Regions from separate parts of the Paenisporosarcina sp. P5_A11 genome, predicted to be linked through region 2. Evidence: riboswitches for the same ligand, from Rfam matches in the RefSeq annotation. Region 2 holds a riboswitch; each other region holds the start of a gene.
What was found. Region 2 has a riboswitch for thiamine pyrophosphate ahead of thiT (energy-coupled thiamine transporter ThiT). Riboswitches for the same ligand answer to the same signal wherever they lie in the genome.

Region 1 (4,149 bases), on a different contig from region 2:
ACGGTCTTATTTCAGTTTTCCATGTGCTTTTTATTCTATCGTCTCTTAATTCAATTTCTCCCCCTGGAATTTTCACCATTGGATAGTCAATGTAACTGTTTATTTCATTTGACACTCTACCATCCTCCTGATTGTTTTTGTGTTACATATTTTACAGTAATTGTGATCTCTACCATCTATCACAATTACATTTTAGCCTTAGGCAGCCTGTCTAAATGCAAAATCATAGTGACCATGCAAACTTAATTAATTAAGCAAAATTATAGGAGATTCGTCGTCTCCCGTTCATATCGTCATGACAAACCAACAAGTTTTATTTAAAACATCAAGTGTAAGTTTTTACTCTCGTTTAATTGAAGGTATCTATCCCGATACATCACGATTAATTCCAAATGAATTTAATACGAATGTCACTATTGATGGGAAAGCATTATTTCAAGCGATAGACCGTTCATCTTTATTGGCACGTGAAGAACGTAATAACATTGTCCGATTCACTTCATTAGAAGGAAATGTCGTTGAGATATCATCTAGCTCAGCTGAAATCGGTAAAGTAGAAGAAGAAATACAAACCACATTAATTGAAGGCGAAGAGTTGAAAATTTCGTTCAGTGCAAAATATATGATGGATGCGTTAAAAGCGGTTGGTGGGCAGGATGTAATGGTTAAGTTCACAGGTTCCATGCGACCATTCATTATTAATTCTGTTCATGATCGCTGTTTTACAATTGATAGTACCGGTTCGTACATAAAGAAGAAATGTGCATTTAGTAGTATGATGGTTTTAGATTCATTTAAAATGAACCACAAAAAGGATGAGAAGACTGTGAAGTATGATGTATTAATATTTGATTTAGATGACACTTTGTTTGATTTCGGTGAGACGGAAAAGCATGCACTCGATAATTCATTTCGTGCATTTAGTTTCCCTAATGGTTTAACTGAATACAGAGCAAGTTATAAAGAGATAAGTAAAGGACTTTGGCTTGATTTAGAGCAAGGACGTATCTCGCTTTCAGATTTAAAAGTAGAACGATTCAAGCGTTTATTCCTCCAACATAAACTACTTCTTAATCCAGAAGATTTTGGACATGCATATATAGAAAATCTAGGAAGAGAAGTACATATGATTGATGGTGTTCAGGATATGTTGACCAATCTATCTAGTTGCAGACTTGTTCTTTTAACAAATGGATTTCAAGATGTTCAACATTCGAGGATTGCTCTTTCGCCACTAAATCAAACATTTGAAGCGATTATTACTTCGGAGGAGACTGGTTATCAAAAGCCACAAGCAGAAATTTTCGAATATGTCTTTAGAAAGCTGAGTATTAAAGATAAGCAAAGTGTATTAATGATCGGCGACTCTCTAAGCGCAGATATCCAAGGTGGCAATAATTTCGGAATCGATACCTGCTGGTTTAATCCACATAATAAAGCAAATGAAACAACTATTACTCCAACATATGAAATCAGTAATTATGAAGAATTAGAACAAATCGTAAAGCAAAACGTATTAGTAAAATAATTCAAAGCTGTAAATGGCTAGGATTTCCATGTGAGTATTATAAAAAGAGTGTAATTAATCATCTACAGTCGTTTGTTAGGATGAATTTATTATGCTATTATGAACCTAATTAAAATAGTTGCGGGGGGACGCTTTGGCGTTGAGAAGGTTAAAACCTGACCCTTTGAACCTGTTCGTTAAGACGAACGTAGGGAGCAGAGTACATAGCGTTTCGACGTTTTTCTTTTGTGCTGAAGCTCTCCATTTTGGAGGGCTTTTTTGTTTGCTAATTCAATATTTTAATTGCGGGGGAACTATTTAGTTGAGAAGGTAAAACCTGACCCTTGGAACCTGACAGTTAACACTGACGTAGGGAGCAATGTTTCATTGGAAACGCTCTTTTGTCATGCGCAAAAGGGCGTTTTTTGCACTTGCGTCCATCCGAAAAAGGAGGACTTATAATGACATTTTGTGAAGAAGTACGAGAGGAAACGGATCTTTATTGGCAAGGAAGTTTTGATCACCCATTTGTAAAAGGACTTGTCGATGGAACGCTGCCGCTTGAAAAATTTAAGTTTTACATGATGCAAGACGCTTATTATTTAAAGAATTACACAAAAGTACTCGCGATTGCAGCTTCAAAAGCTGAGACGAACGAAGATATTGCCTACTTTTTAGAAACGGCTCGTCATATCAACGAGGCTGAGCTTGAGTTACACCGAACTGTCTTTAAGGAGCTAGGTATAACTGAAGAAATGGAAGTAAACTTTGAACCATCACCAGCTGCTTATAACTACGTATCACATATGTACAATGCTGCACATAACGGAGATGTTGCAGAGGCTTTTGCTGCGATGTTCCCTTGTCCATGGTTATATCAAGAAATTGGGGAGAAGTATAAAGACGCAAAACCAGGCATCAAGCTATATGAAGAATGGATTGAAATGTATAGTGCACCGGATTACAAAGAAAAAATCGAGCTGCAAAAGGCGATGATGAATCGTTATGCAGAAGAAAATCCAGCCAAGCAATCAGTATTAAAAGCTCATTTTGAAAGAAGTTGCTACTATGAGTGGAAATTCTGGGAAATGCCATGGACATATGAAGACTGGCAAGATGAGGTGAAGAACTATGCCTATTAAACAGATTCGTAATAAGAAGCCACTGGTACATTGCATCACGAACTATGTCGTGGCAAACTTTACCGCTAATGGTTTACTTGCAATTGGTGCGTCACCTGTCATGGCTGATGAAGTAACAGAAGTGGAAGAAATGGTCGCGATTTCAAATGCTCTTTTAATTAATATTGGCACAATCAATACAAGAACGAAAGAAGCCATGTTAATAGCAGGGAAAAGAGCGAATGAGCTTGGAATACCTGTCGTTTTAGATCCAGTTGGAGTAGGGGCAACTTCTTTTCGACAACAAGTAGTAAAGGAATTATTAGAAAATGTCCGATTCGATTTACTCCGTTGTAATGCAGGTGAACTTGCGACCATTGCAGGCGTTTCATGGCAAGCTAAGGGCGTGGACAGTGGTGAAGGTGAGATGGACGTTGCAGTCGTCGCCAAACATGAGGCGAAAAAATGGAACTGTTTAGTGGTGGTCACAGGAGCCTCTGATTATATTACTGACGGTGAGAATGAATTTTGGGTAGCAGGTGGTCATGAACAGATGACAGAGGTAACAGGTACAGGTTGTTTGTTGAGCGCGATTTGTACAGCAGTTCTTAGTTTGGAAGGAGAGGCTCTTTTAAACTTACGTGATGTACTACAAGAATATAAAAAGGTGTCTGAACATGCGGTTCAATCGCCACTTCTTGGCTCATTCCAGACTGAAGTCTTAAATTCATTGCATCAATTGTCTAGAGGTGAAGCCAATTGAACATCGTGATGACCATAGCAGGCTCAGATAGTAGTGGTGGAGCTGGCATACAAGCAGATTTAAAGACGTTTCAAGAGCTCCGAGTGTTCGGTACATCAGCGATTACTGCGTTAACAGCTCAGAATACACTTGGTGTAGAGGGAGTTTTTCCTGCATCTGTAGACTTTGTTAAACATCAAATCGAAGTCGTCTTTCAGGATTTTCCCGTAAAGGCAGTCAAGACCGGTATGCTTTTTTCAGCACCAATTATTGAGGAAGTGGCGAAAAGCTTATGTGAGAAAGATGTGCTGCTTGTCATTGACCCTGTGATGATTGCCAAAGGAGGTGCAAGCTTGCTAAAAAATAACGCAGTTGAAGCATTAACGACTAAGCTTTTACCACTTGCAACGGTATTAACTCCTAATATTCCAGAAGCTGAAGTGATTAGTGGTGTTGAGATTAAGTCGGAACAGGATATACAAAAAGCTGCTGAAAAGATATTAGGGCTGGGTGTAAAGTGCGTGGTTATGAAGGGGGGCCACTTAGATGAGCAAAGAACGGCAACGGATACTGTGTTTTTTGCAGATGGTACAAGCTTTAAAATGGAATCTGCCCGTATTGAAACGAAACATACACATGGAACAGGCTGTACTTACTCCGCAGCACTTACAGCATTTTTAGGACAAGGTTGGTCACTAAAAGAGGCAATCATCGAAGCTAAAAAGTTTGTCCAGCTAGCCATTGAAACCCCGTTAAACATTGGGCATGGACATGGCCCA
Region 2 (4,149 bases):
CAAACTACAGGTGAGATATCAAATCGACTTCCCGTTTTATTTACACCAGCTGGGTATGTATTCTCGATATGGTCTGTCATATACGTATTGTTAATCGTTTGGCTTGTTGGCATGTGGAAAAAAAGTAAACAAGGTGATGCTAACTATTCAACGCGCTCCACCCTGTTTATCATAAGTTGTGTGTTAAATATAGCTTGGATTTATTTATGGCATTATGAGAAATTTTTATTTACAGTCATCGTAATGATAGGATTTCTTATCACACTTCTCCTTTTATATCGAACTTATTCGGTTTCAGATAATAGTATCAAGAGCCGTTTACCTATTTCCGTATATTTAGGGTGGATCAGCGTCGCGACGATTGCTAATATCAGTTATGTTTTAACCTACTATGAATGGAATGGCTGGGGATTAAGCGACCCCTTATGGGCAGTTATTATGATGACTGTCGGTACAGCACTAGCATTACATATTCGTTACCATTATTTTGATATTACTTATGTGTTCGTCTTTATTTGGGCTTTTATCGGCATAGCTGTCCGCAATGGCTTTGAAGAATTGCTGGTCTCTACTGCCGCTCTCTTTTTAAGTGCAGTTATGCTCGCTGGTATTATTTTTATGAAGAAATCATTGTCCCACTCTAGCACGTCATCAAGAACGTAGTAGGAAAATATAATGCTATTACTTAAATAAGATAAAAAACACCAACTGCGCAATCGCTCAGTTGGTGTTTTTGTGTGTTAATTGATTTTTGTGATTAAGATTGGTTCACCCTTAGTGACAATGACTGTATGCTCAATTTGTGCAACAAGTGATTTGTCTGGCGTTAAAAAGGTCCAACCATCTCCAGATTCAACGATATGTTCCGCCTTTTCAGAAATAAATGGCTCAACAGCTAGAACCATTCCTTCTTTCAAGATAGTCGGTTCCCATGCGTCATAATAATTTAAAATATGTTGAGGCGATTCATGAAGAGATTTTCCAATCCCATGACCGGTTAAGTTCATAATGACAGTAAAGCCATTAAGTTTTGCTTCACGTTCTACAGCTTTACCGATTTGGTTTAAGCGTGCTCCCGCTTTTACTTTTAACATAGCACGATTAAAAGCACTTTCTGCCACATCACAAAGTTTTTCTATTTTCTCATAGCCTTCACCAACAACGAATGAAATGCCTGTATCTGCAAAATAGCCATTTAGTGATCCAGAGACATCAATGTTTACAAGATCCCCATCTTTAATGACGCGTGCACCTGGGATGCCATGCGCGACTTCCTCGTTAACGCTGATACAAGTGTAACCAGGGAAATCATACTCTCCTTTAGGACCTGATATGGCTCCTGTTTCTTCAAACATGCGTCCACCAAGGTCATCAAGTTCTTTCGTTGTGATACCAGCTTTTGTTGCTGCACGCATCGCGTCGCGAATCTCAGCAACGATTCTGCCTATAGTTTTTAACGCTTCGTAGTCTTCAGTAGTTTTTGCAATCATATTCTTAAAATCCTTCTTTCTCAAAATATATATCCCATACTATACCATAAGAAAAGGCGCTTTCCCATATGACAAGACTTTCTGAACATTCGGGAATTTATTCCTGATTCTTTACTTGAATTTCGCAAGCAGAAGAGGACTAAATCTTGTTGAGAATAGTTTTCGACCACTCAAAGATGGTTTCCGATCATTTGAGGTTTTTTCTGTCTCCTTGAAGACGAATTCCATCTTTCTGTAGGTACTTCTGTCACTCATCTTTCTAAAGATAGTTTATGACCACTCACAGGCAATTTACGACCACTCAAAGGTAGTTTACGACCATTCACAAGCAGTTTCCGACCACTCAAAGATGGTTTCTGACCATTCGAGATTTTTTCTGTCTCCTTGAAGACGGTTTCCATTCATCCGTGGGTAACTTTGTCACTCATCTTTCTGAAGACGGTTCCCATCTTTCTGTAGGTACTTCAGTCACTCATCCTTCTAAAGTCAGTTTTCGCTCACTATTAAACTATTTCCAACTATACAAATCAGTTTATGTCCATTTGCTTCGAAATGTACATGAGTTCATTCATCTCCAAGATTAGACTTTGCTTGGTTCAAGCAAACGTTGCGCTGTGATAAATAGTATTGAACACACTATTGCTGTGAGTAAGAATATCGGAATCATGTAGGTTGCGTTATAAATAATCGAATACGTATACAAGTTTTCGTTTTCTGGAACATACATAGCAAAGAAGAAGATCCCAGTAATCGTGTGAACTATATAACGTAGTAATGACGCAATCAATACAGCCGAAACAATGGTAATTATCATATTTCTACGTTTATACTGTTGTGCATAATTTAAATATTGAGAACGGAATAAACCTGCGATTCCCACAACACCGTATGCAATTAAATAGTCCAGAATGACTTGCATGACTACAAAACTAAACGATAATGGGGCTACAGAGATTAATCCTGAAACAATCTGTAACAATCCTACTAATAAGCCAGTGATGACACCAGCTAAAGCACCTCTACGAAACGCCATTAATACAATTGGCACCATCACTAAACTGACTGATCCCCCTTGTGGCATTTTAAAAGCAACGAAATCCAATACAAATCCTAACGCGGCAAAGATTGCAATCTCGACTAACAACAATACTTTTTTATTTCTCATCTTTCTTCCTCCTTTTACGATGTACTGCAAACCGCATGTCAGGGTGAAAAAAAACACAAAAAAACGACCTCTAGGACAGAGCCTGACGTCGTTGGAGTCGGTTTCTATCCACATCCCTGCGCAAGCATTAACTTACAGGTTCTAAGGGTTAGAACTTTTTGGTTCACTCTCAGCCATTTCAGGCTCCCCTTGTGGTACTTACATCTATTTTTGATAATACGGGTTAATTGTACAGAAAGAGGGAAATAGAAGCAAGAGGGTTCAGTCGTTCTGTGACTTTTATCGAGTCAATCGATATACTGAACATACAAGATTAATAAACTAAGGATGTGAAGGATCATGATCGAGATGTTGAAGAATTTAGTGGCAATCAAAAGTGATACCGAGGAAGGTGCTAATGATGCACTTCGCTTTTGTTCTAAGTGGCTTGACAGTCATGAAATTACACATGAAATTATTGAAAACGAAGGACGATTAATGATCCACGCAGAGATTGGGCAAGGAGACACTACAATTGTTTGGAATGGACATGTAGATGTTGTACCTGCAAAAATCGAACAATTTAATCCTATTATTGACGGTGATCGTCTGTATGGTCGTGGTTCTGCGGATATGAAAGCGGGCGTTGCAGCAATGATGGAAGCTTACCGTCGCATTTATTCGGCACGAGAGGAATTAAAACAACGTATCATCTTACACATCGTAACTGATGAGGAAACTGGTGGTCGAAAAACATCTGGTCATCTAGTTGAGATTGGACGAACAGGTGATTTTGTTATATGCGGAGAGCCCACACACTTGAAACTCAGCGTTCAATCAAAAGGAATCTTACATGCTAATGTAACGCTTTTTGGAAAAGCAGCACACGGTTCACGTCCTTGGGAAGGAACGAATGCTGTTGAAGCTTCCTATTTGTTTCATGAGAAGCTAAAAACATTGCCTTTCACGAAGGCAAGCAATGAGTATTATGAATATCCTTCAATTAATTTGGCTAAAATTCAAGCAGGTGATCGGTATAATGTAGTGCCTGATCAATGTGAAGTCAATTATGATATTAGGTTTGTGCCAGGTCAAAACTGGGAAGATATTATCGAAGAAATGACTGAACTTGCACAATCAATCAATCCGAAAAACATCGTTAAAGCTGGAGGCAAAACACCTGCAATTACAACCACTGAAGATAATCCTTTTGTTCAATCACTGGCTCTCGTAACAGCTGAAGTAACACAAAAAGATGCTGTGTTATTTGGGCAACATGGTGCTGCAGATACCCGCTATTATGCTAAGACCGGTGCTGGTGCAATAGAATTTGGTCCTAGCGGTGAGGATTGGCACGGACCGAACGAATACGTGTTAATTTCTTCTGTGGAACAATATGCAGATATTTTAACAAAACATGCGTTACGTTGAAACCAATTACAGGATAATCCGTATAAGTAACTACTATCGTTTAGAGGAGGAGTAGTTTTGGATAATCGTGTATTATCCGCTTTA
Region 3 (4,149 bases), on a different contig from region 2:
GAGGATAAATGAAAGCAATTGTGTACACAAAGTACGGTCCCCCCGACGTTCTTCAATTGAAAGAGGTAGAAAAACCTACTCCTAAAGAAAATGAAATACTGGTAAAAGTAAAAGCGACAACCGTAACAGTAGCAGATATTCGGTCACGGAGTTTTACAGTTCCTCCCGCTTTTTGGCTGCCTGCCCGAATAACACTTGGTTTCAGACAACCCAAAAAAGAAATATTGGGGATGGAGTTAGCTGGAGAAGTTGAGTCAGTAGGGAAAGATGTCAAAAGGTTTAAGGAAGGTGACCAGGTTTTTGCAGCTTCCCTAGTGGGTTTTGGTGCTTATACCGAGTATAAGTGTCTGCCTGAAGATGGACCGGTATCTATTAAGCCCTCCAATATAACCTATGAGGAAGCCGCTGCCATTCCAATTGGGGCACGTACAGCCTTGTTTTATCTTAGAAAAGCTAACATTCAGAATGGTCAAAAGGTCCTTGTCTATGGAGCTTCAGGAAGTGTAGGAACTTATGCAGTACAGATTGCAAAGTTCTTCGGAGCAAACGTTACAGGGGTATGCAGTACCACGAATTTAGAATTGGTAAAATCTCTGGGAGCCGATCAGGTAATTGATTACACTGCAGAAGATTTTTCTAGTAAAGGCGAGACTTATGATGTGATCTTTGAAGCGGTAGACAAGAGTTCGTTTTCAGCTTGTATGAAATCGCTAAAGAATAACGGAACCTACATAAATGTCACTGTACCGTTACCAGGTGGTCGAATGTTATGGACTAAATTGACAAGCAGCAAGAAATTATTATTGAGTCGAAATTCACCTGAAACTTCAGAACCACTTAACTTCCTTAAAGAACTTGTTGAGATGGGGAAATTAAAAGTGGTCATTGATAGGTATTATGAGTTTGAAGAGATAGTTGAGGCTCATAGATATGTGGAGAAAGGACACAAAAAGGGAAATGTCGTCATAACTATGGAAACATAACAACAAATCCAAATAACTGAAGCATAAAATGCACGCCCTTGGTGAATAACAATTTTTGGTGTTTAGTCAATGTTGCTCATTAAAAGTTAATTGATGGTACACAACCACACTGGGGAAATTACTTTAAAAATAATGTACAAGTATAAATTTGAAAAGTAAAATACAAAATAAATCTTCATTTCTTGTTGAACTAACAAGTGCCTGGGTTAAAGAAAAGACTCACTTTTACAAGTAAACCGTTCAGTATTAGATCACTTATTCCGTAATAAACGGTCAAATCAAACCTGTTTTATTATCAAGATAAACAGCCAAATATAACCCAAATTAGCACCTCATTTCGAGGTGCTAATTTTTATTGGAAGTTTTATATTTTACCGGTAAAAATGTATATTGTCGGTATAATATATAAAAAATATTTTCACTTTATATTGCTGATTCGTATCATAGGTTTCATGGATAGATTTTCAAGTGTATGTAGGTAATTACTAGCTTGTAAAGGAACAAATGAGGTCACATTCCATACATCCTTTGGCCCCTTTTTATGAGTGTCCGAGATTCGGGGGGATAGTTCATGTAGCTACAGCTTCCTGTTTTGATAGTTATGCCGAGCAGGCTGGACAATATGAAAGATGTGAGTTTCCAGTTAATCATAATGATACCTCCCTTGATGCATGGTGGGTAGGTACTTTAAACATGTGTAATGAGGCGCATTAATTTGCTCTTAATTCTATATTTCTGTTTATCTCTTGAAACTTATGCAATTCTGTGTCAATGTTAATAATGATAACGCATTAAACGAATTTCATAATTGAAACATGTGGGGGGGCCAGTGTTGCTGGTTGAGACCGTATCCTTAAGATACACACCCTTGGAACCTGATCTGGATAACACCAGCGTAGGGAACATATTTAAACATTTTTATTTGTGTTGATATGCGTCCTAGGTACCTACCTGGGGCGCTTTTTCATTTAAATAAAAAATGTTTAAGTGATTAGTCGATATGCCTCTTAGCACCTGGTTAGTTAGATTTTGGTGTGACTCTGCGTTTCTGAGAAAGAATTTGGCTTTACTTAAGAATATGTTTCCTCCTTTCGTTCCGTTCCGTCGTTTAATGCTCTCAACAGATTTGGAAAAGGGAGAGAAAATGATGAAAAAATGGTTAGGATTATTACTAATTATTATGATGTTAACCGCTTGCGGCAATGGTGACAACGCTAGCTCTGGAACCAATGATTCGAGCGGAAAGTTGAAGAAAGTAACCGTGGTATTGGATTGGACACCGAATACGAATCATACAGGCTTATATGTAGCAAGAGACAAAGGCTATTTTAAGGAACAGGGTCTTGATGTAGAAATTATCATGCCAGGTGAAGCCGGTGCTAATCAACTTGTGGCTTCGGGGAAGGCTGAATTCGGAGTTGGTTATCAGGAATCCTTAACAGAAGCACGTGTTCAAGATGTACCAATAGTTTCGATTGCTGCCGTAATTCAACATAATACATCTGGTTTTGCGTCTCCAGCTGAAAAAGAGATTACTTCACCAAAAGATTATGAAGGTAAAGCCTATGGAGGCTGGGGTGCTCCAGTTGAAAAAGCAGTGATTTCTTCTTTAATGAAACAACAGGGTGCAGATGTGGAGAAAGTTGATATGGTAAATATGGGCGATACAGACTTCTTTACAGCCGTAAAAAGAGATGTAGACTTTGCATGGATCTATTACGCTTGGACAGGTATTGAAGCTGAACTTCGTGGAGAGAAATTGAATATGCAATATCTGACCAATTACTCAGATAAGCTAGATTACTATACGCCTGTTCTGATAACTAATGAGAAGTTGATAGCAGAAGATCCCGATACCGTTCGTGCTTTTGTAACAGCAACATCCCAAGGTTATGAATACACAATGGATCATCCAGAAGAAGCGGCGGGAGTTTTAATAAAGGCTGTACCAGAGTTAGATCCAGAGTTGGTTAAAGCAAGTCAAAAATGGTTGTCTCCAAAGTATCAAGATGATGCATCACAATGGGGAATACAAGATAAAAAGGTTTGGGAAAACTACGCACAATGGATGTATGATAATGGATTATTAGAAGGCAAACTAGACGTAGAGAAAGCCTTTACGAATGAATTTTTACCTAAAAAGGAGAATGAATAGATGAATAACTCTTTAGTTAGCATTCAGATCATACCGAAAACAAAAAATGGTGAAGATTCAATTCCATATGTTGATCAAGCGATTGCCGTCATAAAGGATTCAGGAATACGCTATGAGGTCCATCCACTTGAAACCACAATGGAAGGGAATTTGACAGAAATTTTCTCTGTTATCCAGAAAATGAATGAGCGAATGATGAAGGCTGGCTGTGTAAATGTCATTTCCCAAGTAAAAATCCTTTATCAGCCAAGCGGTGTTTCGATGGATAAATTGACAGAGAAATATCGATCATGAAAGTTTTCCATAGAGGGTGGAGACCATTATTGGTCCTCATCCTTTTATTTACCATATGGCAACTATCCTGTTGGTTATTCGAAATACCGAAGTGGCTACTGCCAGCACCATCTGAAATATGGTTAGAAGGAATAACAGGCTGGGGAAATTACAGGAGTCATGTAGTATCAACGGTTAAGTTGTCCTTTATGGGGCTTTTGATAGGTAGTGGAGTTGGCATTATCATAGCTGTCACTTTACACAGTTTACCAAAGCTTAGAGAGGCATTTTATCCAATTATTATTTTGACACAAAACATTCCTATCATTGTGTTGGCTCCGTTGTTGGTAATATGGTTTGGATTTGGAATGCTACCCAAAATCATTGTCATCACATTAGTTTGTTTTTTCCCAATAACTGTTGCTGCTTTGGATGGATTTCGACATACGACTGCTGAGCTTACGCATTATATGAAAATGGCTGGCGCATCGAAGAAGCAGATTTTTTGGAAAGTAGAGTGGCCATATGCATTACCTTCACTATTTTCAGGACTGAAAATAGCTGCTACCTACAGCGTGATGGGCGCTGTTATCTCTGAATGGCTGGGTGCCAAAGAAGGAATTGGAGTATTTATGACTCTTGCGTCATCTTCATTTCGGACAGATCGTGTCTTTGTAGCAATCTTTCTCATTATGATTTTAAGCTTAATATTCTTCGCTTTAATTTCTTCATTGGAGA

Region 1: it holds a riboswitch for thiamine pyrophosphate, as region 2 does, so the genes downstream of both, tenA (thiaminase II) here and thiT (energy-coupled thiamine transporter ThiT) in region 2, are expected to answer to the same signal.
Region 3: it holds a riboswitch for thiamine pyrophosphate, as region 2 does, so the genes downstream of both, AC1DOS_RS08125 (ABC transporter substrate-binding protein) here and thiT (energy-coupled thiamine transporter ThiT) in region 2, are expected to answer to the same signal.

The regions. Positions count from the first base shown of each region.
Region 1 covers NZ_JBFUKT010000139.1:1,204-5,352, forward strand. Annotated here, with positions in the region: gene AC1DOS_RS15220 (formylglycine-generating enzyme family protein) at 1-79, opposite strand, end outside; partial or broken gene dnaN (DNA polymerase III subunit beta) at 251-752, shown strand; gene AC1DOS_RS15230 (YjjG family noncanonical pyrimidine nucleotidase) at 827-1,528, shown strand; TPP riboswitch at 1,641-1,739, shown strand; TPP riboswitch at 1,805-1,900, shown strand; gene tenA (thiaminase II) at 1,969-2,649, shown strand; gene thiM (hydroxyethylthiazole kinase) at 2,639-3,391, shown strand; gene thiD (bifunctional hydroxymethylpyrimidine kinase/phosphomethylpyrimidine kinase) at 3,388-4,149, shown strand, end outside.
Region 2 covers NZ_JBFUKT010000040.1:3,947-8,095, reverse strand. Annotated here, with positions in the region: gene AC1DOS_RS08365 (TspO/MBR family protein) at 1-663, shown strand, start outside; gene map (type I methionyl aminopeptidase) at 741-1,490, opposite strand; gene thiT (energy-coupled thiamine transporter ThiT) at 2,071-2,655, opposite strand; TPP riboswitch at 2,752-2,855, opposite strand; gene AC1DOS_RS08350 (M20 family metallopeptidase) at 2,995-4,065, shown strand; gene AC1DOS_RS08345 (magnetosome magnetite crystal formation protein family) at 4,123-4,149, shown strand, end outside.
Region 3 covers NZ_JBFUKT010000037.1:11,193-15,341, forward strand. Annotated here, with positions in the region: partial or broken gene AC1DOS_RS08120 (NAD(P)-dependent alcohol dehydrogenase) at 9-999, shown strand; TPP riboswitch at 1,793-1,902, shown strand; gene AC1DOS_RS08125 (ABC transporter substrate-binding protein) at 2,131-3,138, shown strand; gene AC1DOS_RS08130 (thiamine-binding protein) at 3,139-3,432, shown strand; gene AC1DOS_RS08135 (ABC transporter permease) at 3,429-4,149, shown strand, end outside.